2 regions of the Thioclava sp. GXIMD2076 genome follow, and region 1 is predicted to be linked to the other one. Evidence: riboswitches for the same ligand, from Rfam matches in the RefSeq annotation. Region 1 holds a riboswitch; the other holds the start of a gene.
What was found. A riboswitch is a leader RNA that binds a small molecule or an ion and turns the genes downstream of it on or off. The one in region 1 is predicted to bind cobalamin.
Positions count from the first base shown of each region.

Region 1 (14,811 bases):
CCGGGTGTGCCGATCTGGCTGGTCTCGTCGAGTTCGATCGGGTCGGCAAAGCCCGAATCGATGCGCCGCCAGAGCGCCCCCAGCGGCTGCGGCCCCGAGATCGTGCGCACCTTGGCACGGCCATCCTCGACGACGATATCCTCGCCCTCCAGAAGCGGCACCCCAAGATAGCGCGCGATATAGGTGTGTTCGTAATAGGCCTCGTTGGAGGGGCCGGGGGTGAGGATCGCGGGGATCGCCTGACGCTGGTCCCGATCCTCGGCCAGCCGCTCGGAGGCACCCAGAAATGCTCCGAAGAACCCTGCAAGCCGGTGGATATAGGCCCGCGGGAACCGCTCGGGGAAGGCACGCCCCGTGGCCATCCGGTTCTCGAGCGCAAAGCCCGCCCCCGACGTGGCCTGCGTCCGGTCCCCCAGCACGAACCACGATCCATCAGGCGAGCGCCCGATCTCGAAGGCCAGAAAATGCAGATAATGCCCGCCCTTGGGTTTGACCCCCACCATCGGGCGCAGGAACTGTTTCGACCCCGCGATCAGCTCGGCCGGCAGATGACCTTGCGCCACCAGATCGGCGGAGCCGTAAAGATCGGCCATCACATGTTCCAGCAGCTCGGCGCGCTGGGTGAGCCCCTCGCAGATATGGTCCCACTCGCTATCATGCAGGATCACCGGGATATGGCTGAGCGGCCAGCTGCGCTCGGTCAGCGGATCGTTGGAATATTGCCGGTAGAACACCCCCGCATCGCGCAGATAGAGATCGGCCCGCTCGAACCGCGCCTCGATTTCCTCGGGGCTCAGCCGCACAAAGCGGTCGATGAAACGCCGCCAGACAGGGCGCATGCGGCCCTGTGCGTCGAAGAGCTCGTCCGCGACCCCCTTTACAGGGCGATAGCCTGCCAGCAGGGCGCTGGCAGGATGCTGCTTTTTCTCGGCCATTGGTCTGCCTTGATAACTTCCGGGCTCAGATCAGCCCGATGGGACGTCGAAGGTCAAGCGTCAAGGGGAATTCGGGATGCGGATGTTCCATCGGCGGCACATAGGCCCCCGGGGTATGCCCGAACGGCTGGAACCGCGCCAGACGCCGCGCCTCCGCCTCATTGGCATTGACAGGGAAGGTGTCGTAGTTGCGCCCGCCCGGATGGGCCACGTTATAGGTGCAGCCTCCGATCGCGCGGTTTGACCATGTGTCATAGATGTCAAACACCAAAGGCGCATTGGTAGGCAGGGTCGGATGCAGCGATTCCGGCGGCTTCCATGCCTTGTAGCGCACGCCCGCGACCGAGGTGCCCGAGGTGCCCGTGGGCGTCATCGGCAGGAAGCGCCCGTTGCAGGTGACCTTGTAGCGGTCCTGATGGAGCGAGGTCATCTTGACCTGCATCCGCTCGACCGAGCTGTCGGTATAGCGCACAGTGCCACCGATCGCGCCGGTCTCGCCCAGCACATGCCACGGCTCGAGCGCCTGTTTCAGCTCCAGATGCACGCCCTCGACGGTGATCTGTCCGCAGAAGGGGAAGCGGAACTCCTCCTGCGCCACGAACCATGCCGGATCGAACGCATAGCCATGCTCTTTCAGCTCGGCCAGAAGGCTCAGGAAATCCTCCCAGATGAAATGCGGCAACATGAAGCGGTCATGGAGCACCGTGCCCCAGCGCACCGGACGCCCTTCGACGGGCGCTTTCCAGGCCCGTGCGATGATCGCACGGATCAGGAGCTGCTGGGCCAGCGACATGCGCGGATGCGGCGGCATCTCGAAGCCGCGGAACTCCACGAGGCCCAGACGGCCTGTCGGGCCATCGGGCGAGTAGAGCTTGTCGATACAGATCTCGGCGCGGTGGGTATTGCCCGTCACGTCTATCAGGATATTGCGCAGCAGGCGGTCGGTCAGCCATGGCGGCACGGCCATGCCCGGCTGGATCTGGTTCAGCGCGATCTCGAGCTCGTAGAGGCTGTCATGGCGGGCCTCGTCGATGCGGGGCGCCTGCGAGGTCGGGCCGATGAACATGCCCGAGAAGAGATAGCTGAGCGAGGGATGGCGCTGCCATGTCAGGATCAGCGATTTCAGAAGGTCGGGGCGGCGCAGGAAGGGGCTGTCATTGGGCGTCTCGCCGCCCACCACCACATGATTGCCGCCGCCCGTGCCGGTATGGCGTCCATCGATCATGAACTTGTCGGCCCCGAGCCGCGAGAGGCGCGCCTCTTCGTAGATCGCCTCGGTGGTGGCCACGCAATCCTCCCAGGAATGGGCAGGGTGGATATTGACCTCGATCACGCCCGGATCGGGGGCCACGCGGATGACGTTGAGACGAGGATCATTCGGGGGGGCATAGCCCTCGATATGGACCTTGAGCCCCAGATTGGCCGCCGCCGTCTCGGCTGCGCGCAGAAGGTCGAGATAATCCTCGAGCCAGACTACCGGCGGCATGAAGACACACAGCCGCCCGTCACGCGGCTCCACCGAAAGCGCGGTGCGCACGAAGCCTTCGATCTCGGGCGAGCCTTGCGGTGTGAAGCCTTCCCCCATCGGTTCGGAAGGGATGAAAGAGGCCATCGGCTGGCTCAGCCGCTCGGCCGGTTTCACCGGATCGCGCTTGGGCAGGGGCGGGCGCGGGATCGTCGGGTCGGCGGGGTTGTGATAGGGGTATTGCGCCGCACTCAGATGCGGCAGCGAGGCCAGCGGCAGACGGTAGCCCGCAGGGCTGTCACCGGGAGCCAGAAGCATCGCGCCGCGCCGCAGTTTCCAGCGCTCCGAGCGCCAGCCCGCACCGCCCGCCTTGGCCTGCCAGCGCTGGACCGGCAGCACGAAGGCAGTGGGCGTGGTCAGGCCACGGTCGAAGACCCGCGCTATGCGGTGGCGCGCCTCGGCATCCTCCAGCTTGGAATTGGCAGGCGTCACATTCTCGGGAAGCTGCGCCTCGCGCACCAGCCATTCGGCAGGGTCCTCATAGGCGGGAATGACGTAATTCTCATCCACATCCAGCTGGCTCGCGATTTCCCGCATCAGCTCCTGCGCCTGCAGCGGCGTGGCATCTTGCGATGTGCCCTCGGGGGCGATCAGGTCAGTGTTCGACCAGACCGGCTGCCCATCATGGCGCCAGTAGAGAGAGAAGGTCCAGCGCGGAAGCGTCTCGCCCGGATACCATTTGCCCTGACCGTAATGCAGGAAGCCACCCGGTGCGAAACGACCCTGCAGCTTGCGGATCAGCACATCGGCACGGTCGCGCTTCTGCGGGCCAACGGCGGCGGTATTCCATTCCTCGGACTGGAAATCATCGATGGAGACGAACGTCGGCTCGCCGCCCATCGTCAGGCGGACATCGCCCGAGGCCAGATCGCGGTCGACCTGTTTACCCAGATCGTTGAGCGCCTCCCATGCCTCGTCCGAAAACGGCTTGGTAATGCGCGGGTGCTCGGCCACGCGGGTCACCTCCATGTCGAAATCGAATTCGACCTCGGGGGTGCCATCGGCGGTAAAGCCACCGGCGATAGGGGCGGCGGTGCGGTAATGCGGCGTGGCGGCCAGCGGAATATGGCTCTCGCCGGTCATCAGGCCGGAGGTCGGGTCGAGCCCGATCCAGCCCGCACCGGGCAGATAGACCTCGACCCATGCGTGCAGATCCGTGAAATCATGCTCGGTCCCCGAGGGGCCATCGAGCGCCTTCACATCGGGTTTGAGCTGGATCAGATAGCCCGAGACAAACCGCGCGGCAAAGCCAAGCCGCCGCAGCACCTGCACCAGAAGCCAGCTGCTGTCACGGCAGGAACCCGATTTAAGCGTCAGCGTCTCCTCGGGCGTCTGCACGCCCGGTTCCAGCCGGATCGTGTAATCGACGAGGTTCGAGACCTGCATGTTGAGGCCCACGAGGAAATCGACCGTGCGCTCCTTCTTGCGCGGGATGGTCGCAACGAATTCGTCGAGCGCCTCCGAGCCTTCCTCGGGTTTGCGGTAGACGGCAAGATCTGCGGCATAATCCGACGGATAGTCGAAGGGCCAGTATTCGGCACATTCCTCGACGAAGAAATCGAACGGGTTATAGACCGTCATATCGGCCACCAGATCGACCTCGATCTTGAACTCGCGCACCGGCTCGGGGAAGACAAACCGCGCCAGCCAGTTGCCATAGGGATCCTGCTGGAGGTTCACGAAATGCTCGGCCGGTGTGACTTTCAGCGCATGCGAGATCACCTTGGTGCGCGAGTGCGGCGCCGGTCGCAGACGGATGATCTGCGGGCCAAGCATGACGTCGCGGTCATATTTGTAATGGGTAAGATGATGAATCGATGCGTAAATCGCCATAGCACGCAGTCCTTGGAAACAGGTTATGCCAAACTAGGCAAGTGCTGGGATCAAGGGCCAGTGTTTTCGACATTCCGGCCAAATTATCGCCGGATACGCTTAAAATTTACGCACTCTACAATAGCGACATCAGGGCGATCCAGCCGAGGATCTCGGAGGCCTGCTGGCTTGCGCCCAGCACATCGCCGGTCTGCCCGCCGATCTGGCGCTTGGCGAGATAGGCCACGGCCGCCCCGCCCAGCACCACGGCCAGCCCGATGAGCGGCGCATAGATCCCCGTCAGCGTCAGCCCCAGCGCGCCATAGACTAGCGCGAGGATCAGGGCGTTTTTCGGAACCCCGGTGGCGGCATGGCCCATCCCGTCGGGGCGGGCCACCGGCATCAGGCTTTGCCAGATGGCGATCTGCGCGCGCGAGGCCATAGCCAGCGCGATCAGCGCCGCTGCCGCCAGATGGGCGCCCTGGGCATAAAGCGCCGCGATACCGCAGGCGCGCAGGCCATAGGCCAGGATCAGCGCGGTTACCCCGTAGCTGCCGATCCGGCTGTCGCGCATGATATCGAGCTTTTTCTCACGCTCGCGACCACCGCCGAACCCGTCCGCCAGATCGGCCAGCCCGTCCTCATGGAGCGCGCCCGTCAGGAAGGTCAGCGTGACAAGGCACAGGAGGGCCGCCGCAAAGGGCGGCAGCCCCAGAAGGGCCGAGAGCCCCAGCGCCAGCGCTCCTCCCGTGCCGATCAGCAGACCCGCGATCGGATAGGCCCAGACCGTCTGGCCGAGATTGATCTTATCCTCCGGCAACCGGCCTGCAGGCAGGCGCGAGAGCAGGATGACGGCAAGCTGCAATTCGGCCAGACGGGCGCGGATCATTGGGCGGCATCCATGGTCGTGTCATCCTCGTGCGCTTCATCGACACCCGCCTCCGAGAAGGTCGCCATGCCGTTATGGCATTCGAGCGCCGAGCGCAGGATGCCGAGTGCAAGGGCCGCGCCGGTGCCTTCGCCCAATCGCATGTCGAAACCGAGGATCGGATCCTTTCCAAGGTGACCAAGGATCTTGCGATGGCCGGGCTCGGCGCTGACATGGCCGACGAGGCAGTGCTCCAGAAGCCGCGCATCGACCCCGAAGAGGGGGGCGGCCGAGGCCGTGCAGATGAATCCGTCAAGGAGCACCGGAATCCGGTAGAGCCGTGCGGCCAGCACCGCGCCGCAGATCGCAGCCTGCTCGCGCCCGCCAAGGGCGGCAAGCGTTTGCGCCGCGCTCAGGCCCTGATGGCGTTCGAGGCCACGTTCGATAGCCGAGATCTTGCGCGCGACCCCCGCATCGTCCGACCCCGTGCCACGCCCGACCCAATCGGCCACATCGCCCCCGAAGAGCGCCGAAGCCAGTGCCGCCGCAATGGTGGAATTGCCAATACCCATCTCGCCCAATATCAGCACATCCGCCTTTGGGTTCACGGATGCCGCACCGCGATTGAGCGCCTCGAGCGCCTCGGCCTCGTCCATCGCGGGGCCTTGCGTGAAATCACGCGTGGGGCGGTCGAGATCGATGGCGACGGCCGACAACTCGGCCCCGTTCGCGCGGCAGAGCTGGTTGATCGCAGCGCCGCCATGTTCGTAATTGGCCACCATCTGCGCGGTGACCGATTGCGGGAACGGGTTTACCCCTTGCGCGCAGATCCCGTGGTTTCCTGCAAACACAATCGCCTGTGCCTTGCCGATGCGGGGCCTGTCGGTGACCCGCCAGCCTGCCATGAAGACCGCCAGATCCTCCAGCCGCCCCAAGGATCCCGGCGGCTTGGTGAGCTGGCCCTGCCGCGTGCGGGCCGCCTCGGCGGCCTCGTTGTCGAACGCGGGCAGCCTGTCGGCGAGACCGTCGAGCTGGGACAGGGTGGAAAGCGGAAAGAGGCTCATTGTGGTTTGACCTTTAGTGCATAGCCGCAGGTGACAAGATGGACCTCATCCGCCACGGCGGCTATTTTCTGGTTAAGCTGTCCTTGCGCGTCGCGGAAGCGGCGCGCAAGAGCGTTTTCAGGAACGATTCCCATTCCGACCTCGTTGGTGACGAAAATAACCGGCGCGTCGAGCTGTGGCAAACAGCCGATAAGGGCCTCTGCCTCCGCCTCGATATCGCGGTTCTCCATCATCAGGTTGGTCAGCCACATCGTCAGGCAGTCGACAAGACGCGGCGCGCCCCCGTCGGTATCCCTAAGAGCGCCGACGAGATCGAGCGGCGCCTCGATATCGCGCCAGCCCGTAAGACGACGGGCGCGGTGTTCCTCGACCCGCGCCTGTGTCTCGGCATCCCAGATCCGTGCCGTGGCAATATAGATCGCGGGAGAGCCGAGGCTCAGGGCCTGGTTCTCCGCGAGGCGAGACTTGCCTGAACGCGCGCCGCCGGTCATTAGAATGATCTTGCTCATCGGGCGATGAGAAAGCAGAAACGGGCTGGAAAGCAAAGAGGTAGTTTATGTCGATCACGCAGCCGTCAGCGCTCCCGCCGCCCGAGGACGGTCCGCAATGCGAGCTGGTGCTGATCCGCCATGCCCCCGTTATAGGCGATGGGTGTGTCTATGGACGCCGCGATCTCGGCGCAGATCTCGCGGACCGGACGGCCTTGGCGCGGGTGGCGGAGGCGGTGCCAGAGCCTGCGCGCATCGTGGCAAGTCCCGCGCTGCGCTGTGTCCAGACCGCGCGCGCGCTCTGGCCCGATCTGCCGATCGGGACCGAGCCGGATTTCTGGGAACAGGATCTCGGGGAATGGGAGGGCCGTCCCTATGCCGAACTGCCCGATCTGGGGCCGCTACCGCTCGAGGTGCTGGCCGCACATCGACCGCCCGGGGGCGAGAGTTTTCTCGATCTCTGCGCACGGGTGCCGCGTGGTCTTGCGCCGCTGTCGGGGCGGGTGACGGTGCTCGCCCATGCCGGAACCATCCGCGCCGTGCTGGGGCTGGCCTTGGACGTGCCCGCTGCGGGGCTGCGCTTCGAGATCGCGCCGCTATCGCTCACGCGGGTGAGTTTCCTGTCCGGGGGCGCGGTGATCCACGAGGTCAACCGATGCGTCTGACCCGTAGCACGCGCCTGCGGGTCGCCGGACATTTCGGCGAGTTCCTGCAGGGACGGATCGGCAGCACGGGGCCGGTTGCGCTGGTCTCGGTGCCCTGTCCGGTGCTGGGCGTCACGCTCGATGTCAGAGCCGCACCCACAGGCCATGTGCATGACCCGCAACGCCTTCTGCCTGCGGGGGCACTGGCGCAGATCCAGCGGATGCTGCGGCGCCCCTTGCGCGGAGCGGTCCGGCTCGGCGCCTCAATGGTGGCGGGGGCGGGTTGTGGCGCCTCGACCGCCGCGCTGACGGCGCTGATCCGCCATATGGCGCCCGCGCTGCCCGCGTCGCAGATCATGCGGCTCTGCTGGAAGATCGAGGGCGCGAGCGACCCGCTGGCCCATACCTATCCGGACTGCCATCTCTGGGCCTCGCGTCAGGGAGAAAGCCTCGGCGTCTTGCCCGCGCCGCCGCCAATGCGCCTGATCGGCGGGCTCTGGGGTGCGCCCGAACCCACCCGTCCGCAAGATCAGCACTTTGCCGATATTTCGGATCTTCTGCCAGCCTGGCGGGCGGCCTGCCTGCGCGGGGATCTGGCACAGGTGGCTGCACTGGCGGCCCAGAGCGCCGCGCGCACGACCGCTCTGCGGGGGCCCGCGGCCGATCCCACATCAGGGCTCGCATGCGAGGTGGGGGCCTTGGGCTATCTGCGCGCCCATACGGGATCGGCACGGGCGCTGGTCCTGCCACTTTCGGCGTCGCGCCAACAGTGCGATACAATCCGTGACAGGCTGCGCGCGGCAGGCTATGGGCGGGTGGTGGAATTCACGCTCGGCCAGCGGAGGGGATCATGACCGGAGCACTCATCATGCTGATCGGTTTCGGGATCGATGCGGTCCTTGGATGGCCCGCAGCCGTATTCCGGCGCATCGGCCATCCGGTGACATGGCTGGGGGCGTTGATCCATGCGCTGGAGGGGCGCCTCAATCGCGCGCATTGGTCCGATAACGGGCGGTTCTGGGGCGGGGTTGCGACCACGCTCTGCGCGATTTTCTTGCCCGTGATGCTCGCCATCACCATCACATGGCTTGCGCCCGCGAACTGGCTCGGGACGCTGATCCTGTCGCTTTGTGCTTGGCCGCTGATTGCCGCGCGCTCGATGTATAGCCACGTGGCCGCCGTTGCCCGCCCGCTTTCTGCGGGCGATGTGCCGCAGGCCCGCGTGGCGGTGTCGATGATCGTCGGGCGCGATCCGGCCCGGCTGGATGAGGCCGGGGTGGCGCGTGCGGCGCTCGAAAGCCTTGCCGAGAACAGTTCTGACGGGATCATCGCGCCGCTCTTCTGGGGGGCGCTTCTGGGGCTGCCGGGGATTGCGGCTTATAAGGCCATCAACACGCTCGATTCCATGATCGGCCATCGCAATGACCGCTATGAATGGTTCGGCAAATTCGCGGCCCGTCTGGATGATGGGGTGAACCTGATCCCCGCGCGCCTGACTGGGCTGATCTTTGCGCTGGTCTCCGCGCCTGTGCGGGCGCTCAAGGTGATGGCGCAGGATGCGGGCAAACACCGCTCGCCCAATGCCGGCTGGCCCGAGGCGGCCTTGGCGGCGGGTTTGAGCGTGCGCCTGTCGGGGCCGCGGGTCTATGGTGACCATGTGGCGCATGAACCCTATGTCAATGAAGGCGCCCCCGATCCGCGCCCGCAGGATCTGACGCGCGGGCTCTCCCTCTATCTCAGGGCGATGGGGCTTGCGGCCTTGTGTCTTGCCCTTCTGTCCTGTCTCTGAAAAGGCCCCGATATGCGTGATCACGGTGGAAATCTCGATTGGGCCATGGCCGAATATGGCCGGACGGGCGGGCAGGGCGAGTGGGTCGACCTCTCCACAGGGATCAACCGCGTGCCCTATCCCGTGGGCACGCTCCCGCCTGCGGCCTATACCGACCTGCCCACCGGCGCGTCCATGGCGGCGCTGCTGGCCGTGGCGCGCCAGAGCTACGGCATGACCGGTGGGGGGATTGCCGCGCTGGCCGGTGCACAGGCGGCCATCCAGATGCTGCCGATGCTGCTGGACGGCCCGCGCAAGGCCCGCGTCCTCTCACCCACCTATAACGAGCATGCCGCGTGCCTGCGTCAGGCGGGCTGGCAGGTCGAGGAGGTCCGTCACCTTCGCGATTTGGAGGGCGCGCGGCTGGCCGTGGTGGTCAATCCCAACAATCCCGACGGGCAATGCCACAGCCCCGAGGTACTGATGGCCTTGCGCGGCAGGGTCGGCACGCTGGTGGTCGATGAAAGCTTCGCCGATCCGCGCCCCGATCTGTCGCTTGCGGGGCAGGTTGGAGAGGAGGATCTCTTCGTGCTGCGCTCGTTCGGCAAGTTCTACGGGCTGGCGGGGCTACGGCTTGGCTTTGCATTGGGGGCCGAAGCCCGGATCGCGCGGTTGCGCGAGATGGCAGGCCCTTGGCCTGTCTGCGGTGCGGGGCTTGCCATCGGCACCAGAGCGCTGGCAGATCGCGACTGGCAGAGCACCACGATCGCGCGGCTGGTTCAGGACATGGCCCGTATGGACGCGCTGGCCGCGCAGGCAGGCTGGGACCTTGTGGGTGGGACAGAGCTATTCCGGCTTTACGCGACCCCCGATGCGGTTCGGGCGCAGTCCCGACTGGCCCGCGCCCATATCTGGAGCCGCATCTTCCCGTGGCATCCGCGCTGGATCCGCCTCGGCCTTCCCGGCAACGAGACAGAATGGGCGCGCCTTGCGCATGCACTAACGGGCAAGGCCGAGTAAGCCGTCCACATCCAGATGCGCCTCCAGATGGGCGGCCAAGGCGTCGAGCGTGGCTTCCACCAGGGCTCCATGCGCAATATTGCCCGACCGCGCTCCGAGCGTGCCCAGCCATGCCGCACGGAACCCGTCCTCACCGAACATCCCGTGCAGATAGCTGCCCATGATCCGGCCATCGGGCGAGATTGCCCCTTCGGGCACGCCCGCGACCATCGCAAAGGGCCGTGCACGATCAGGCCCGTCACTACGCCCGATATGGATCTCGTAGCCCGAGAATCCGCATCCCGTCGGTGCATGGAGGGCCTCCACCCGTGTCAGGCGCTTGTCCTCTACCATCACCGTTTCGATATCGAGAAACCCCAGACCGGGATCGCTGCCCGCAGGCCCTTCAAGCCCGTGCGGATCATGTACGACACGCCCCAGCATCTGGTAGCCGCCGCAGATCCCGAGGATCCGCCCGCCACGCCGCACATGCGCCTGCAAGTCCACTTCCCAGCCCTGCGCGCGCAAAAAGGCCAGATCGCCACGGGTGGATTTGGAACCGGGAATGATCACCAGATCGGTATCACCGGGCAGGGGCTGGCCCGCCCGCAAAATGCTCAGCGACACATGCGGCTCCTGCATCAGCGGATCGAGATCGTCGAAATTGGCAATCCGCGAAAGCCCCAGACAGACCACCCTGAGCCCCGAGCCACCCGAGGCATTCGGCAAATCCAGCGCATCCTCGGCCGGCAGACGGCCAGCCTCCGCAAACCACGGCAAAACGCCAAAACCGCGCCAGCCCGTGCGCGTCTCGATCATCCGGTAACCTTCGTCAAACAGCCGCGGATCGCCACGGAACTTGTTGATGAGAAATCCTGCGATCCGCGCGCGGTCGCCCGCGCCGAGCACGGCCTGCGTCCCCACGATCTGTGCGATCACCCCGCCACGATCGATATCTCCGGCCAGCACCACCGGCACATCGGCCGCGCAGGCAAAGCCCATATTGGCAATGTCATTCTTGCGCAGGTTTACCTCGGCAGGACTACCCGCCCCCTCGACGATGACCAGATCATGCGTGGCCTTAAGGCGCGCGAAACTCTCCAGAACCGGCGCCATCAGAGAGGGCTTCAATGCCGCATAATCGCGCGCCTTCACGGTCGCCCGCCGCTTGCCCTGCACGATCACCTGCGATCCGGTCTCGCTCTCGGGCTTGAGCAGGATCGGGTTCATATCGACCACAGGCTCCACTCCGCAGGCCATCGCCTGCAAGGCCTGCGCCCGCCCGATCTCGCCACCATCCACGGTAACGGCGGCATTGTTGGACATGTTCTGCGGCTTGAAGGGCGCAACGCTCAGCCCGCGCAGCCGCGCCGCCCGACACAAGCCCGCAACCAGCATGGATTTTCCCACATTCGAGCCCGCGCCCTGGATCATCAGCGCCTTCATGATGCCACACAGTCCATGGGGAAGGGCCGAGGCACCGCATCTCGACCGTGCCATTGGCAGCTGGCTGCGGGAGATGCGGTGCGCCCACCTTCTGCCACCATCGGGACCCTGCCGAGTGAGGCAGCACCTTTATCGCGCAACATCGTTAATTTTGCCTTGTTTTCCATTGTCCGAAAATATCCCGGGGGTGAATTGCGCCCGAAGGCGCAAGAGGGGGCAGAGCCCCCTTTTCAGAACTCGACGCCCTTCTGGCCCTTGATGCCTGCGCGGAACGGGTGTTTCACCAGCGTCATCTCGGTCACCAGATCGGCCAGCTCGATCAGCGGCTCCTTGGCATTGCGCCCCGTCAGCGCCACATGGGTCATCGCGGGCTTCTCGTCGCGCAGGAACGCCACCACCTCGTCGATATCGAGATAGTCATAGCGCAGAGCGATATTGATCTCGTCAAGCAGCACGAAGCGGATCTCGGGGTCGCGGATCAGCTCCTTGGCCTTTTCCCAGCCACGCTCGGCCATCGCCACATCCCGCGCGCGGTCCTGTGTCTCCCAGGTAAAGCCTTCGCCCATCGCATGGAACTGGCACAGACCGGAGAAATGCTCCTCGATCAGACGCCGCTCGCCGGTATCCCACGCGCCCTTGATGAACTGAACCACCGCACAGGGCATCTCATGGGCGATACAACGCAGGATCATCCCGAACCCTGCCGAGGATTTCCCCTTGCCAGCGCCGGTATTGACGATGATCAGGCCCTTCTCGCCCTCTTTCGTCGCCATGATCTTGTCGCGCGCGGCCTTTTTCTTGGCCATCTTCATCGCGTGGCGGTCCTCAGTGGCGGCGTCCTGATCCAGCATTCCTTCGGGGGCGGTCTCGCTCATGGGGGATCTCCTTCCTTGACAAAGCGCGGGCTTGCGCGTCTTTTAAGCGCGCACACAGGTTCCTGTTTATGACAGGTGAAAAGGGAATGCGATAGGGGACGGGATCCTCAAGCGCAGCCGCCCCCGCGACCGTGACCGAAGAGGTGGCAGGCCACTGGACAGATCCGGACCACCGGATCCCTCCGGGAAGGCGTCATCGGCAGGCAAGGCCCTACAGCCCGCCTGACTTCGCAAGCCGGGAGACCTGCCTGTGGCGAAAGACAAGGACGGGCGATCGGGGTGTGTCGCAGCGGGAAGAGGGTCAGAACCTTGTGGTTCCGGCGTTCGACCTTTGCTATGCGCAGCCCGAAGAGGGAGAGCATATGAGCAATGTAACGGTCACGATCTGCACCACCTGCCGCCGCACGGGCGATGACACGAGCCCGCGTCCGGGTGCGCGGCTGCGCGATGCGGTGGCGCAAGCCTGCATTGACGGTGTGAAGGTCAGGGGGGTCGAATGCCTCTCCGCCTGTTCGCGCTCCTGCTCGATGGTGCTGTCGGGCGGGCCGGACCGCTGGAGCTATATCTATGGCGATCTCGACCCCGCCACCCATCTCGATGACATTCTGGCGGGCATCCGCGCCTATGGCGAGACCGCCGATGGTCTGGTGCCGTGGCGCGCGCGTCCCGTTGTCTTCCGTAAACAATCCATCGCGCGTATACCGCCGCAAAACGATCCGCAGGAGTGATCCATGAGCAATCTCGCAAAAGTGCCGGTGACCATCGTCACAGGGTTTCTGGGGGCGGGCAAGACCACGCTGATCCGTCACCTGATGCAAAACCCGCAGGGCAAGCGTCTGGCCGTTCTGGTCAATGAGTTCGGGACCGCGGGTGTGGATGGCGATATCCTCAAATCCTGCGCCGACGAGAACTGCCCCGAGGACAATATTCTGGAACTGGCCAATGGCTGCATCTGCTGCACTGTGGCCGATGAGTTCATCCCGACCATCGAGCGTCTTCTGGCGCTGCCCGAGATGCCCGATCACATCCTGATCGAGACCTCGGGTCTGGCGCTGCCCAAACCGCTTCTGAAGGCATTCGAATGGCCCGCGATCCGCTCGCGGATCACCGTCGATGGTGTGGTGGCGCTGGCCGATGCCGAGGCTGTGGCTTCGGGTCAGTTTGCCCCCGATCTCGCGGCGGTCGATGCACAACGCACCGCCGACCCCTCGCTTGAGCACGAGACGCCGCTCTCCGAGGTCTTCGAGGACCAGATCGCCTGCGCCGATATCGTGCTTCTGTCGAAGGCCGATCTTGCGGGCGAGGAGGGTCTGGCCCGCGCCCGCGCCGTGATCGAGGCCGAGGCGCCGCGCAAGCTGCCGATCCTGCCGATGTCCGAAGGCGTCATCGATCCGCAGGTGATCCTGGGGCTCAATGCGGCCGCCGAGGATGATCTCGAGGCGCGCCCCTCCCATCATGATGACCATTTCGACCACGAGCATGACGATTTCGATACGATCGTCGTGGACTTGGGCGAGATCGAGGATGTTGCCGCGCTCGAGGCGCGGATGGTCGCCATGGCGGGCGATTTCAATATCCTGCGGATAAAGGGCTATCTGGCGGTCAAGGGCAAGCCGATGCGCTATCTGGTGCAGGCCGTGGGCACGCGCCTGCGCGGCCAGTTCGACCAGCCTTGGGGGGCACGCCCGCGCGCCTCACAGCTGGTGGTGATTGCCGAGCATGACCATATCGACCGCGCCTCCATCGAGGCGGCGCTGGGTCTGGCGGTGGCCTGACCGATGCATGTGGTCTTTCGCGAAACGCATGGGCTGGACCAGTCGGACCAGCCGCAGGATCTGGGGCAGCGCCCTGCCGATCTTGTTGTGCTGTCCTTCAGTGACAGCGACCTCGGTGCGTTCGCGGCGGGCTGGAAACGGGCAGGGACGCTGCCGAGCCTGCGCCTTGCCAATCTGGTGGCGCTGAAACATCCGCTCTCGGTCGATACCTATCTCGACCAGACCCTGCGCCATGCCAAGGGCATTCTGGTGCGGATCATCGGTGGCGAGAGCTACTGGCCCTATGGGCTGGCCTCGCTACAGGATCTGGCGCGGCGACAGGGTATCGCTCTGGCCGTGCTGCCCGCCGACGGGCGCGAGGATGCCCGCCTCGATGCGCTCTCCACGCTGCCGGTCTCCACGTTGCGGCGCCTTCAGGCGCTATGTGATGCGGGGGGCGCGGTGGCAGCCCAAGCCGCACTTGCACAGCTCTCGCTTGCAGCGGGGCTCTATGCGGGGCCGGTTTCTGGGGTGAAATCGGTGCCCGATTGCGGGTTCTACCTGCCACAGACAGGGATCGTGGCGGCGCCGGAGGCGGGAGAGGATATCGCTCTGGTCACCTTCTACCGCTCC
Region 1 is NZ_CP149932.1:2,261,791-2,276,601, reverse strand. It holds gene WDB91_RS11195 (circularly permuted type 2 ATP-grasp protein) at 1-935, opposite strand, end outside; gene WDB91_RS11190 (transglutaminase family protein) at 961-4,293, opposite strand; gene WDB91_RS11185 (adenosylcobinamide-GDP ribazoletransferase) at 4,409-5,161, opposite strand; gene cobT (nicotinate-nucleotide--dimethylbenzimidazole phosphoribosyltransferase) at 5,158-6,204, opposite strand; gene cobU (bifunctional adenosylcobinamide kinase/adenosylcobinamide-phosphate guanylyltransferase) at 6,201-6,713, opposite strand; gene WDB91_RS11170 (histidine phosphatase family protein) at 6,761-7,357, shown strand; gene WDB91_RS11165 (propanediol utilization protein) at 7,348-8,190, shown strand; gene cbiB (adenosylcobinamide-phosphate synthase CbiB) at 8,187-9,125, shown strand; gene cobD (threonine-phosphate decarboxylase CobD) at 9,138-10,124, shown strand; gene WDB91_RS11150 (cobyric acid synthase) at 10,104-11,549, opposite strand; gene cobO (cob(I)yrinic acid a,c-diamide adenosyltransferase) at 11,780-12,424, opposite strand; cobalamin riboswitch at 12,464-12,691, shown strand; gene WDB91_RS11140 (DUF1636 domain-containing protein) at 12,787-13,152, shown strand; gene cobW (cobalamin biosynthesis protein CobW) at 13,156-14,199, shown strand; gene cobN (cobaltochelatase subunit CobN) at 14,203-14,811, shown strand, end outside.

Region 2 (14,811 bases), on a different replicon from region 1:
GTTACAGCGCGATCACTTGATGTCGTCAGCGGTGGGCGGCTCGGCCCAGTAATTCTGCTTGTGCTGCGAGTAGGTCGGGATCGGAGTGGTATTGCCGGTGGGCTTCCACATCAGCGCATCGCGATAGGTGACGAATTTCGCGTCATCCTTTTCCTGCGACGGATCGGGCGTGCCGGTATAGCCCAGATACCAGACGGCGGTGATCGTGGTCATGGTCTCGCGCAGATCCTGATCGGGACTGGTTGCAAGGAAGGCGTCGATATCCTCGATATCGGCGGATTTGATCGCATCCGACAGGGTAACGACCTTGGTGTCGAAGCTCGGATCCAGCTCGACCAGCTGGTCATAGGCGCGCTCGACCAGCTTGGGGTCGAAGCCCTTCTGCCGGGTCACGAAAGCGCTGATCGTGCCAAAACCCGCCGCCCCGTCCGCGGTGGCCGCCATTGCACGGCTCAGGCCCAGTCCGGTGCCCGATGCCGCCACAAATCCCGCGACCGCAGAGGTGATCAAGAAGTTGCGTCGGTCCATGCCGGAAAGCTCTTTCGATGCAGCCGGAGCCTCGGCTTTATCGGTGCGACATTTGGTCTTGTTCAAAACGTGACACTCCTCACTAATATTTCAGATAGGCCGCGTCGCGAAATGGCTGGACCGTGAAACAGTGCGGCTTCGGGCAAGCAAATTTCGAGTCGGGCGTTTGTATGCGTTTGTATGCAAACCATTGGCGTTGATCATGTGCGTGCTTATGAATGGTGTATTCCGGAAACAGCTATAATGGCGCATTATCTCCCGCTGGCGTGAAAATCCTTGAAAACGGTCGATTATGCTCGGTCTTGAATGGCGCTCAATGCGCCTTCGGGTAACCTGCCGAGGCACAGGTAACGCTACGTCGCGCTCTGGCTGCCAGAAATTCGTCGCGTGGCATCGCTTGACCCCGGCGGGGGAGGATGCAAAACCACCTCACCGGTATCCGCGAGGATATAATAGGGAATCCGCACCGCTCCGGCGGCAACCGGAACTGCCCCCGCAACTGTAGGCGAAGAGCGCCTTTGCAACACCACTGGGCCATCGGTCCGGGAAGGGCAAAGACGCGTTGAGGCGCCAGTCAGGAGACCTGCCGGCCTGAAGATGTTAACCGGACGGGGTGTGTCGGTAGGGCAGGCGGGGTCTCCGGCCCCTGTCCTTTATGGCGCTTTCCGCTCCTTTCGATAAGGACGGAACTGATGAAATGCATGATACTGGCCGTGGCCTCATTGCTGGGTGCGGTCTCGGCCTCCGCGCAGACGCATTATCCGCTGCAGATAGAAAATTGTGGTCGTAAGGTCCGCTTCGAGGCGGCCCCCGAGCGCGCGGTGACGATCGGTCAGTCGGCCACCGAGATCCTCTATTCTCTGGGGCTTGCGGATCGGGTGAAGGGCACCTCGGTCTGGTTCAACAAGGTGCTGCCGCGCTATGCCGAGGTCAATGCACAGATCCCGCGTCTGGCCGATAATGATCCGAGCTTCGAGAGCGTCGTGGCCCGTAAACCCGATCTGGTTGCCGTGCAATATGAATGGCATGTCGGTCCCAATGGTGTGGTGGGCACCCGTGAGCAGTTCGCAGATCTGGGGATCAATACCTATATCCTTCCCGCCGATTGTGACACCAAGGACAACAGCACCGGCGGCGATGGCACGCGGGTAGGCGCCTTTGATCCCGTGCAGGTCTATAAGGGCATCCGCCAGCTGGCCGAGATCTTCGATGTCGCCGACAGGGGCGAGACGCTGGTCGACGATCTGCAGGCGACCGAGGCGCGCGCCGTGGCACGGGCCAAGGCGCTGGATCTGCCGAAGGGCTTGAAAGCGGCCTTCTGGTTCTCCTCCGCCGATATCGCGCTCGATCCCTACATGGCGGGCCAGCTTGGTGCGCCGGGCTATATGATGCGCGCGCTCGGCCTTACCAACGTGGTGCAATCCGACGAGGAATGGCCCACGGTCGGCTGGGAGAGTATCGCCAAGGCCGACCCCGATGTGCTGGTGATCGCCAAGATGGACCGCCGCCGTTTCCCCGCCGATGATGTCGAGGAAAAGCTGAAATTCCTGCGCAGCGATCCGGTGACACGGCAGATGAAAGCGGTGCGCGAAGGGCATATCGTGGTGATGGACGCCCATGCCATGAGCGCGACCCTGCGCACGATCTACGGGCTCGACAGCCTGTCCGATGCACTGGCGGGTATGACTTTCCAATGAGCCGGAAGGCGCTTTTATGGGGTGCGGGGCTGATCGTTCTCGCGCTGACCCTGCTGGCCGGGGCGGCCATTGGCGAGACGCGGCTGCCGCTGGCTTCGGTTGCGAGGGTGCTCGCCAACCATCTTTGGCAGGCGGGCTATCCGGTGGACCGGATCGATGCGGGTATCATCTGGTCCTACCGGCTGCCCCGCGCGATTGTGGCGGCCAGCTGCGGGGCGGGGCTGGCGCTGACGGGGGTCGTGCTTCAGGCGCTGTTGCGTAATCCGCTGGCCGATCCCTATCTGATGGGGCTCTCGGCGGGCGCTTCCACCGGCGCGGTGCTGGTAAGTATCGCGGGGTTCGGGGCGGGGGCGCTCAGCATGTCGGCAGGCGCGCTGATCGGGGCGCTTGCGGCCTTTGCTGCCGTGGTTGCGCTGGCTCATGCCATCCCCGGCACGGCGCGCGGCACCAGCGGGGCGGCCGCGATCATCCTTGCCGGGATTGCAGGCAGCCAGATGTTCAATGCGCTCACCGCTTTCATCATCGCGCGCTCGGCAAATGCCGAACAGGCGCGCGGTATCATGTTCTGGCTGATGGGCAACCTCTCGGGTGTGCGCTGGGAGGATGTGCTCCCCGCCGTTGTGGTGACCTGCCTCGGCGCGCTCGTCTGCCTCTGGCACCGACATGCGCTCGATGCCTTCACCTTCGGGGCCGAGAGTGCGGCATCGTTGGGGATCAATGTGCCCAAAACGCGCGGGATCCTGATCACCGCGACCGCAGTGATGATAGGGGTTTTGGTGTCGAAAGTGGGTGCCATCGGTTTTGTCGGGTTGGTGGTGCCCCATGCGATGCGCTTTCTGGTGGGCACCCGCCACCAGCGCCTTGTGCCGGCCTCGGCGCTGGCGGGGGCGGTGTTTCTGGTTCTCGCCGATATTGTCTCGCGCATCATCGTGCCGGGGCAGGTTCTGCCCATCGGGGTGGTGACCGCGTTGATCGGGGCGCCCGCTTTCGCGCTGATCCTGATGCGGGGGGCGCGCTGATGGTGCTGCGCGTGGAAAACCTGCAGGCTAAGGCGCATCGGGTCGAGATCCTGCACGGGATCTCGCTGACGGTCGGGGAGGGTGAATATCTGGGGCTGATCGGGCCGAACGGCTCGGGAAAGTCTACGTTGATGCGGATGATGGCGGGTTTGGGAAAGCCTTCTGGGGGCAGGGTGCTTTGGCAGGACAGGCCGCTGGTGGAACTGGGCGCGCAGGTGCGGGCCCGCCAGATCGCGCTGGTCGAACAACAGGCCGAGACCACCGACCGGCTGCGGGTGCGTGAGGCGGTCGAGCTGGGGCGTATCCCCTTCCTGTCACCCTTGCGGGGCTGGAGCATGCGCGATAGCGAGGCGGTGACCCGCGCTCTCTCGGCGGTCGATATGGCAGGGCGCGAGGACCGGTTGTGGCACACGCTTTCGGGAGGCGAGCGCCAGCGGGTCCACATCGCCCGCGCATTGGCCCAGTCGCCTGCGCTTTTGCTGCTTGACGAGCCCACCAACCATCTTGATATCCGCCACCAGCTGGCACTTCTGGCCCTTGTGCGGAGCCTGCCCGTCAGCCGGGTGATCGCGCTCCATGATCTCAACCATGCGTTCTCCTGTGATCGGGTGGCGCTCTTGGAGGGCGGGCGGCTCAAGGCGATAGGTCCCCCTGCCGAGGTGCTCTCGCCCGACAATTTGCGCGAGAGTTTCGGGGTCGAGGCGCGGCAGGTGCGCGATCCGGACGGACATCTGGCGCTGCATTTCACAGCGAGCCTGCCGCGGGCCGGTTGATCGCGCGGCAGGCCGATCCCATCTTGCGGGATGGGCCTGCCGGACATATCCCTGCACCCGCCGGAAAAGGAGCATCCCATGGCCATACCCGATACCCAGATCCCCGTCTTCGTGCTGACCGGTTTTCTGGGGGCTGGCAAGACGACGCTTCTCAACCGGCTTCTGGAAGATCCCGCCTATGCCGATACCGCGCTGGTGATCAACGAGTTCGGTCTGGTGGCGGTCGATCATGATCTGGTGCGCAAGGGCCGCGAGGCGCGGGCCAGCGTCACCACGACGGGCTGTATCTGCTGCACGCGGGGCAGCGATCTGCGCGCCTCGCTTGACGAGCTGCTTGTGCTGCGGCGCAACGGGACGCTGCCGCCTTTCTCGCGGGTTATCGTGGAGACAACAGGGCTGGCCGATCTGGCCCCCATCGTGAACAGCCTTATTCCCGGCGGGCTGGCGGCGGTCGCTCTGGCCGATCATGCGGTGGCGCGGGCGTTCCGGCTGTCGGGTGTGATCACGGTGGTGGATGTCGAGGGGATCGGGGCGGTGCTCGAGGCCCATCCCGAAAGCCTTCGCCAGATTGCCTTCGCCGATCATGTGGTCCTAAGCAAGACAGACCTCCACCCTGCGGGAGATCTGGGTGAGGCGCTGCGCGGCCTCAATCCGGGGGTGATCGTGCATGACGCGGCTGCCGATGGATTCTCGCCCGCCAGTCTGATCGGAGCTGGAAGCTACAGCGCCTTCGGCAAGGGCGAGCAGGTCGGCAAATGGCTGGCTGCTGAGGCGCAGCAGCCGCCCCTGACGGGCGGTCATTTCCATGATCTCAACCGGCATGGAGGGGTGCAGGCAGTGCCCTTGACCTCGGATACACCGGTTGATGAAACCGCGCTGCGCCAGTTCCTGACGCGGCTGACAGCCACGCCCTCGAACGGGCTTTTGCGGATCAAGGGGCTGATGGCGCTGCGCGATGACCCGTCGCGCCCGCTGGTGGTGCATGCGGTAGGCCACAGGCTCTATCCCGGTCTTCGGCTCGAGGGCTGGCCCGACGGGCAGGCCGGCAACCGGCTTGTGATCATCGGCACTGCGCTCGATGAAATGGCTCTGCGCCAGCAATTCGACCGTCTGGGCGGTCTGCCCTTTGCGGATTTTCCCATCGTGCAGGGCATCCGTTGAGCATATCGTGGTCCGGCGGCACCCCTCGGTTCACCCCTCGGTTCACGCTGCCCGTTCACGCCAGCGTGCGTTGACAGCCGCGTTCTGCGGGCGCAGAAGCCATAGCTGAGTTGTTTGGTCGGGAATAAACGCCCACCATCCAGAGCTAGGCGAAAGAGGCAGGTCATGCTGGCAACTTTGGTGATCGCGCTCCGTGAAGGGCTTGAGGCGACGCTGATCGTAGGGATCATCGCGGCCTTCCTGCGTCGCAACGGGGCGGGGCTCGGCCCGATGTGGGCCGGTGTCGGGCTGGCGGTTCTTCTGTCGCTGGGTGTGGGGCTTGGCCTCAACCATCTCGAACAGAGCCTGCCGCAGGCCCGTCAGGAAGCGCTCGAGACACTGATCGGCGTGGTGGCCATCGTCTTTGTTACCGGCATGATCTGGTGGATGGACCGCCACGGGCGTGATCTTAGATCGAGCCTCGAAAAGGATGCGGCGGCCGCGCTCTCGGGGCGTGGGGCCACGGCACTGGCCGCAATGGCCTTTCTGGCGGTGCTGAAGGAAGGCTTCGAGACGGCGGTGTTCTTTCTGGCAACCTTCTCGGCGGCGCAATCGGCCCTTTGGGCAGGGATCGGCGCGCTGATCGGACTGGCGCTGGCGATCGGCATCGGCTGGGGTATTTATCAGGGCGGGGTGCGGCTGAACCTGTCGCGCTTTTTCCGCATTACCGGCGGTTTCCTCGTTCTGGTCGCGGCGGGGCTTTGTGTGAGCGCGCTGCGCACAGGCCATGAGGCGGGTTGGATCAATGGCGGTCAGCAGATGGTCATGGATCTGGGCTGGCTCGTGGCGCCCGGCACGGTTCAGGCCGCGCTGATTACCGGTGTGCTGGGCATCCCCTCCGATCCGCGGCTGATCGAGGTTCTGGGATGGGTGAGCTATCTCGCGATTGTCGGGGCGCTTGTCTACTGGCCCACAGCCTATCGCCCGAGCCCGCGCAATGCGGGGCGGCTGAAACTGGGCGCGGCGCTGATGCTGGCCGTTGCGGCACTGGGTCTGTTTCTTGTGCCGCAGCCGCGGGCGAGGCTGCGCCCGCAGGCGCCGGTCGCGGCGCTGCGTGGCGATGGGGCGGGGCAGGTGCAGCTGCGCGGGGACGCGCTGGCCCTCGATTTTGGGGGCGTCCCCCTGAACCTGCCGCATTCTTCGGCGCAGAGTTCGGACCATAACGGGCTCGCGCTGAGCGAGGCCGATTACGGTGCGACGGTGGCTTTGAATGACGCTCCACAGACGGTGAGTTTTGCCGAACTGGTGGCGCTGAATGGCGGGCGGCGTCCGATCGGGTTGAACCCCACCCGCTATCCCGGCCCTTACACCGCGCAATGGCAGGCCGATCTGGACGCCCATGCCCGTCTGGCGCAGGGCGCGGTTGTGCAGGTGCGAGGCGGGGCACAGGTTCTGGTGACCCTGTCGGGCGGCGGTCTGCAGACCCCGCGCAGCCTGCGCGTGCGCAAGCTGCCCCAAGCCGTTGCGGCGCAAACCGGCCCTCTCGCATGGGCCACCTCCGATACGTTTTCAGCCAAAGCCATGGCCGCCTATCGCGCCTATGGCTCAGCCTTGCAGGAATGGCAGTTCTGGGCCCGCCAGCTGTCTGTTGTCCTTCTTCTGGCGGCCCTTGCGATTGCCCTGCGCGCGGCGCGGCAATTGCGCTCTCTCGCACCCGAACGGGTCTCTCCCTCACATGGCGCAGGGGTAGAACCTGCGCCCAAAGGATCTCACTGATGTCTGTCTCCCGCTCCTATCCGATCATCCTCCCGCTTCTGGCAGCGCTTGCCACAAGCACCTCCGCCTCGGCCCAGACCGCCGAAAGCAACGCCTCTGGCGCCGCTCAGGTCGCGATCACGATGACCTCCGATAATGGCGGCAGCTGCAAGCTGAGCGCGACCGAAGCCGCCGCAGGCCCCGTGACCTTTACTGTCACCAACCAGACCGCCACCGCCCTGACCGAGGTCGAACTCCTCTCGGGTAATCGCATCATCGGCGAGAAGGAAAACCTTGCGCCCGGTCTGCCATCGGTCACCTTTACTGTCACGCTGGGCGGCGGCAGCTACGACATCTACTGCCCCGGTGCCGATCCGCAAAAGACCGCCTTCACCGTCACCGGCGCTGCCGCCAAACGTGCCGAGGGCAGCGTCTCGGAGTTGCTCGACAAGGGCACCGCCGATTACAGCGCCTATGTGAACAAGACCGTCGATGCGATGGTCGTGGCCGTGACCAAGCTCGATGCCGATATTACCGCGGGAGATCTGGAGGCTGCCAAGACCGATTACGCCCATGCCCGCCCCTTCTACGAGCGGATCGAAGCCGATGTGGACGGTTTCGTGATGGACGGGTTCGATGCGACCGACAATCACGGCAATCTCGATTATCTTATCGATATGCGGGCCTCGAACGAGGATCCGGCGGTAGGCTGGTCGGGCTATCATGCGATCGAGCGCGATCTCTTCGAGCGGGGCGCGATCACCGACGACACCAAGACCACGGCGCATGAGCTGCTGAAGAACGTGAAGCTGCTTGACCAGCTGGCCCCAAGCCTCGAATTCTGGCCCGAGGATCTGGCCAATGGCGCGGCGGATCTGCTCGAAGAAGTCCAGAGCACCAAGATCAGCGGCGAGGAAGAGGCCTATAGCCATATCGATCTGGCCGATTTCGCGGGCAATGTCGAAGGCGCCGAGCAGGCCTTTGCCTATCTGGAGCCGGGGATGGCGCAGATCGATCCCGATCTGACCAAACGCGTGAGCGACGAGTTCGACAAGGTGCGCGCGCTGCTCGATGGCTACCGCGACAATACGGTGCCCGGTGGCTATGTGCTCTATACCGATGCGCTGAAAGCCTCCGACAAGGTGACGCTCAGCCGGGCCATCCAGTCGCTGCAGGAACCGCTGTCGCGCGTGGCCGAAAAGGTCGCGACTGCTGGCTGATGCGCTGGCCGGAGCCCCACCGGGCTCCGGCATCCCTCTTTCCTCGCCCGTCTTGCCATGGAGAGCCCCATGACCCCCGATCCCAAACGCCGCAGCCTGCTTTTTGGCGCTGCCCTCTCGCCTCTGGCGACCCCGATGTTGATGGGCGCGGCGACGGCCGACACAGAGGCTGGGCCGTCCAACGCCATCGACCTGAGCCACGCCTATCCGTTCTACGGGCCGGGCCCGCAGGCGGGGATCGCCACTGCGCCGCAGCGCCATGTGGTTTATATGACCTTTGACCTGACGTCGGAAAATCCGCGCGATCTGCAGGTGCTGTTGGCGCGCTGGTCCGCCTCGATCGCGCAGATGATGAAGGGCGAGCCGATCAGCAAGGTCGATCCGGACCGTCCCGATGCGGGCGCACTCGATACGGGCGAGGCGCTCGATCTGGGGCCCGCCTCGCTGACGGTGACGGTCGGGTTGGGGCCGGATCTGTTCGAGAAGACCGGTCTTCAGGCGCATCGGCCCGCCGGCTTGCGCCCGCTCAAACATCTGCCCGGAGATGCGCTGACCCCCGAGATCTCGGGGGGCGATCTCTCGCTGCAGGCCTGCGCCGATGATCCGCAGGTGGCCTATCACGCGATCCGCGTGCTGGCGCGGCTGGCTAAATCCACGGGCACCGCCTCCACCCGCTATGCGGTGATGGGCTTCGGGCGGGCCTCGGCAGGCAAGGGGCAGGCGACGCCGCGCAACCTTCTGGGCTTCCGCGATGGCACCCGCAACATCACGAGCGATGCCGATCGCGAGGCCTTTGTCTGGACCGACGAGCCGGGCTGGGGCAAGGGCGGCAGCTATCAGGTCATGCGCAAGATCAGCATGTTCATCGAAAGCTGGGATACCGATCAGATCGATGACCAGAATGCGGTCTTCGGGCGGTTCAAGGTCTCGGGCGCACCGCTGACCGGCACGCAGGAATTCGATACGCCCGATTTCACGGCGCAGGGCCCGCATGGTCCGGTCATTCCTGCCAATTCCCATATCAGCCTTGCTGCCCACGAGCATAATGACGGGCTGAAAATCCTGCGCCGCAGCTACAACTATACCGACGGGATCAACGCGCTCGGGATGCTGGATGCGGGACTGTTGTTCCTGTCCTACCAGAATACGCCCGAGGCTTTCGAGCGGCTGCAGACGCGGCTCGGGGCGGCGGACCGGCTGAACGACTATATCTCGCATGTGGCCTCGGGGGTCTTCTACATCCCGCCCGCGCCCGCAGAGGGCAGCTATATCGGGGCGCAGATGTTCGGATGAGGTCGGGCTGAGCGCGGTCCGGTGAGGCGTCAGCCGAAGATCTCGACACCGACCGCGCAGCCATAGACGCCGATCAGCAGCACGGATTCGATCCCGATCCGCGCCGGTCCCTCGCGCTGGCGCAGGATCAGCCCGCCCAGCAGGATCGCGGTCATCAGAAGGCCGGTTGCCAGCCAGTAGAGGTCGGTTTGGCTCATGGCCTGATAGATCGCTCCCTCGCGATAGGCGGCATCGGAGAAAACCAGAAACAGCGTGTCGAAAGTGTTGCCGCCGATGATCCCACCCACCGCCAGCTGCAAGGCGCCGCGCCGCACGGCCACGATCGTCGTGACCAGCTCGGGCAGGGAGGTGACGACTGCGGTCATCAGCGCACCCACAAGGCTCGAAGACAGCTGGTAGCGGGTGATGAACTCCCCCGCGATCTGGGCGATGATCCAGCCTGCGCCACCCATGAGAGCGACCAGCGCCGCAAAGGCAAGGGCCGGTCCGGTCACCGAGGCCTGCGGGTCGTGATCCTCGTCGGGCGCATCCTCGCGGGTGTCGGCGGTCTTGACGGGCTGCCACATCGGGTTCTCGCCCACGGCGGACGACAGTCGGACGCCCCAGAGATAAGCCAGAAACATCATAACCGAGACCGGCGAGACGCCGAAATAGGCGATGTCGGGGCCGGAGGCCGCCGCAACGGGCAGGCTGAGCAGAACCAGCAGCATCACCGCCTGAAAAAGGTTTGTGGGTTCGGCTGCGGCATGTTCGAGATTGACCCTGCGATAGGCCAGATCGGCAATAGCCAGAAACAGCGTCTGCGCGGCAATCCCGCCCACCGCATTCGAGACGGCAAAGCTTGCATCGCCCCCGTAGGCCGCCGAGACGGACACCACCACGCCCGAGAGCGAGGTCGCGCCGCCCAGAAGCACCCCGCCCGCCAGCGCCTCGCCCAGACGGGTCCGGTCGGCAATGAGATCAGCCAGCGCGGTTGCCCTGATCGAGACCAGAACAACCACCGCACCTGCAATGGCGAATATGGTCAGCAGCAGAGGCAGCGTAAGACTGGCGAACATGGGAAACCTCTCCGGATCGGGCTTTGCCACCCAACCATGCGCATCGCCATTCGTTCCCTCGTAGTCCGCAGCCAGCGCCGTTGAATGCCACGCTCGGTGCCTGCCGCGGATTGCACCCACGGAACATCCGCCGCCGTATCCGCATTGTCCCACCAGCTATCCTGATTGTGAACGCGAGGAACCCGATGTCACGCCACTCCCATGACCCCGATGATTTTGCCTGGTCCGTGCCCGTAATGCGCGCCGGTTATGCAGGCCGCGGGCTTGTCTATCTGGCGGTAGGGGCGACCTCGCTCTGGTCGATCCTGCACGGGGGCGAGGCCGAGGGCACCAAAGAGACGATGCAGCATCTCTCGGGGATGCTGGGCAATGCGGTTCTGGTGCTGATCGCGCTCGGCATGCTGGCCTATGCGATCTGGAGGGTGACGGATGCGGTCTGGGATCTGGAGGATTACGGCACCAAGCTGAAAGGGCTGGCGGCGCGAGTAGGGCTTGCCGTGAGCGGACTGATCCATCTGGGTATCGGCGGGGTGGCCGTTCTGGCCCTGCTTGCGCGCTCGGGGAGTGGTTCGGGCCAGATGGTCTCCACAGTGATGGGTATGCCGATGGGGCGGCTGGCCGTGGGGCTTGTGGGGGTCGCGGTCATCGGCGCCGCAGTCTATTACCTGATGAAGGGCATCAGGGCGAGCTATCGCGGGCGGCTCAGGGCGAATGCGGTGACCACCCATGCCAATCTGCTTCTAAAACTCGGGCTGGTGGCGCAGGGTGTGGTGCTGATGATTGCCGGTGGGCTGATCGTCTATGCCGCTTATGCCTATGCGCCGGAGGCGGCGGGTGGAATGGACCGTGCCTTCGAATGGTTGCGCGCGCATCCCTTCGGCCAGTGGCTCTGCGGTGCGATCAGTGCCGGTCTGCTGGCCTTCGCGCTGTTCTGCTTTGTGAATGCGCTCTACCGCATCGTGCCGCGTGCCAGCGAAAAGGACGTGGAAACCCTCGCAAGGAAGCTGAAATCGATGGCTTGACCAAGGCCGGGGGCGGGCGGTTGGTGCCGTATCCGATGCGTTCTTACCGCTCCGGTGGATCTTGCTGTGGGATGCCGCCTCGGATCTGAAGGCTGGTTGGTCCGGTCACAGATCAGCAGGCCGCCGGACCGAAGCCCGCCGCCTCCCGGCAGGAAACGCCTCAGAACAGAAAATCGGTGGCTGTCCAGCTCTGGTCATCTATGGTCAGCGCCTCGAACCCTGCGACCTTGACCAGAAGCGCCTCCGATGTCTCGCCGGTTGTGGTGATCAGGAGATGGTCGAGCGCGGCGCTGGTGCCCTTGGTTTGCCATGTGACCGAGAGATCCCCGAGGCCGCTCAGCCCCCATTCGCGCAGATCGAGGATATCCTTGCCGATCTCGAAATCCTTGATGTAATCGGTCGCACCGTCGCCTGCGGCCATGGAGAACATGTCGCTCTCCTCACCGCCGAAGAGAATATCCCGGCCCGCACCGTCATGGAGAATATCGCGCCCCGCACCGCCATAGACCTGATCGCGCCCGGCGCCGGCAAAGATCTCGTCATTGCCTGCAGTGCCGTAAAGCGCAGAGGCGTTCCTGTCATCGCCTGCGGTGCCAGTAATGACCGTATCGATGGTGATCGTGTCGGTGGCGCCGAAATCGATCAGGCCGCTTTCTGAAAAGATGAAGCTGCCTGCATCGAGCGGGCTGACGATGTCATATCCCGAACCGGATAGGCGCAGGATCACGGACTCCGCCGTGATCCCTTCGCCCGCGGTCAGCATATACTGCCCCTTGAGCCAGTCGCCTGCAGAATTGAACCTTTGTGTGATGGAGACCTCCTCCACCGACCGAACGCCCCAGGCCGAGAGATCAATCAGGTCGAGACCGACACAGAAATCCTGGATCTTGTCTGTCGCATGATCGCCCGCCGCCATGCAGAAGATATCCGCGCCATCGCCGCCCCATAGGATATCGCGTCCGAGCCCGTCCTCGAGAATATCGTCCCCCGCCCCACCCGACAGGACATCGTTGCCTCCAAGCCCCAACAGATGGTCATCCCCGTCGGTGCCCGTCAGCGTGGCCTCGGCCCTGTCATCGCCCGCGGTGCCCTCGATCAGGGTCCGGCCATCAGGTTCGGTCGGTACAGCGGCTGCTTCGAGCGCTGTGCGGGCGTTCAGCATCAGGAGCTGGCTGTCATTGCCCAGCTGCACCAGCACGTCGTTGAGGCCACCCCGCCCATCGGCATCCTCGAAACTTGCCAGAGCCAGAATCCCGGAGGCGGAATAGAGCTGGTCTGCGATGCGCAGGCTGTCCCCCGATGCGAAATCGAAATCGGCAATCACCACATCGCCGGTGCCGGGGGCATCAATGACAAATAGATCTGCCCCCGCGCCGCCCGAAAGATAGTCATTGCCCTGGCCCGCAACCAGCAGGTCATCGCCGTCATTGCCCAGAAGATGGTCATCTCCCGCGCCGCCATCGAGCGTATCATTACCGTCCTGGCCGAAGAGATAGTCATTGCCATTGAGCCCTGTCAGGCTGTCATTGCCGGTGCCGCCATAAAGGAAATCCCAGGCATCGTCATAGCCGCCGATCGTGTCATTGCCGCCATAGCCGAAGCCCGTGGCCACATCCATGCTGCTGACATAGCTGCCGTCATATCCGTCATCGAGAATGCCGTCGCCATCTGTATCGGTGGTATAGCCCTCGTTGCGGATGGAATGGGTGTCGATGCGCAGTGACTGGAGCAGTTCGTCGCCCGCATGGTCTTCGGGCGCCTCATCCATCGAATAGAGATGCTGGCCGATGGCGAAACTGTCGGGATGGCGGAATTGGGCCGAGCCGTCATTGCGGATGATCGCGAAATTCGATGCGCCTGTCTGGATCCCCGGAAACCAGCCGATGCCGATCCCGTTTTCCGAGAAATACTCCAGCGCCTGCGCGAAATCATACTGATAATTGGTCGGATCGGACCAGTCGAACGCGTCCGCACCGGGGATATTCAACTCGGTGATGATCAGATCATCGGAGCCTATCGCGGCGAAGGTCTCGGCAAAGCTGGTCTCGTATTGCGCAATGCTCGTGCCGCTGCCGGTGCCATGCCAGTTGCCATAGTAATGCCCCGACCAGACGAGATCCTCGCCCACCGCCGCCCGGATCAGGTCCAGCGCGCTGGTGCCATCGATCTGGGTCGTGGCGAGGATGTCGAAATTCGCCGAATAATCCCAGCCGCCCACGAGGATCTTGCCGTCCTGCTGGGCCGAGATCAGGGCCGAAAGCGTGCTGACATGCTGGGCGTAGAGCCCGACAAAGGTCTCCTCCCCCGCCTGTCCACCCATCGCATTGGCGCCTTTGTCATAAGCGTCGGGCTCGTTCATCAGCTCGTAGCCATAGACGCCCGCCGCGACATCGGGATGGGCGGACATCCAAGCCATCATCTCGGTCCAGGCCCCTTCCATATTGGAATAGGCGGTCGTCGAGAGATAGTCATACCACGCCGCACCCGTGGTCAGCGTCTCCGACAGCCCGTAACCCTGAATATCGCCCGAGCCATAGGTGATCACCAGCTCGAAGCCATTGGCAACGGCGGCCTCCAGAAAGGCCTCGTATCGGGGGTCGAGCGCGCCGGTTTCGGTAAAATTATTCTCATTAAAAAACAGGCGCAGAGTGTTAACTTCGGGAAGGGACTCGGCCATTGTGGCGACGAATCCCGCGATCCGTGCCTCGTAATTTCCATCCAGATCGCCAAGGCCGATCGGCAACGCTTCCTGATCGCCGGACCAGAAGTAATATTTGGAATCTGAATAGAGGTTCTCGTCATATAAGCTATTGAAAAAGCGACCATCATCATAGCGCGGATCGACAGTGGCTGAGGCCGTCGCCTTATCGATGGCCATCTGGTCATCGGCGCGGACCTGCACGTTGATCATGTTGATAGTGGCGGTGCTCGACATCAGAACTTCTCCCTTGGGCCCCGTTCCACGATAGCGCAATCCGGTTAATCGCTTGCTGCTCCGGCTCGTAAATCATGGTAAACAAAACAGGCCCGCCGCGCCAGTTTTCCGGCGCGGCGTGAGAACAGATAGGGGGCGGCAAAGGGCCATGCCGCCCGTTTCAGGCTGGCAATGCCTGTCTATCCCGCATGGCGATACGCGGTCTGGCCTGTCTGTAAAGGCGCGTCGAGAGAGAAGAAGGCGATCTCGCTGCGGATATCCTCGCATTTCTGGGCGACGATAGCCACGGCGGCATTGGTTTCCTCCGACATGGCGGCGTTCTGCTGGGTCGTGCGGTCCAGATCCGAGACGGCATTGTTCATTTCGGTGAT
Region 2 is NZ_CP149934.1:60,880-75,690, forward strand. It holds gene WDB91_RS17365 (sugar dehydrogenase complex small subunit) at 13-594, opposite strand; cobalamin riboswitch at 945-1,134, shown strand; gene WDB91_RS17370 (ABC transporter substrate-binding protein) at 1,221-2,225, shown strand; gene WDB91_RS17375 (iron chelate uptake ABC transporter family permease subunit) at 2,222-3,244, shown strand; gene WDB91_RS17380 (ABC transporter ATP-binding protein) at 3,244-4,017, shown strand; gene WDB91_RS17385 (GTP-binding protein) at 4,096-5,178, shown strand; gene efeU (iron uptake transporter permease EfeU) at 5,344-6,933, shown strand; gene efeO (iron uptake system protein EfeO) at 6,933-8,132, shown strand; gene WDB91_RS17400 (Dyp-type peroxidase) at 8,202-9,425, shown strand; gene WDB91_RS17405 (sodium:calcium antiporter) at 9,455-10,483, opposite strand; gene WDB91_RS17410 (DUF1206 domain-containing protein) at 10,669-11,505, shown strand; gene WDB91_RS17415 (calcium-binding protein) at 11,666-14,440, opposite strand; gene WDB91_RS17420 (PAS domain-containing methyl-accepting chemotaxis protein) at 14,620-14,811, opposite strand, start outside.
Region 2: another riboswitch for cobalamin. It lies ahead of WDB91_RS17370 (ABC transporter substrate-binding protein); the one in region 1 lies ahead of WDB91_RS11140 (DUF1636 domain-containing protein).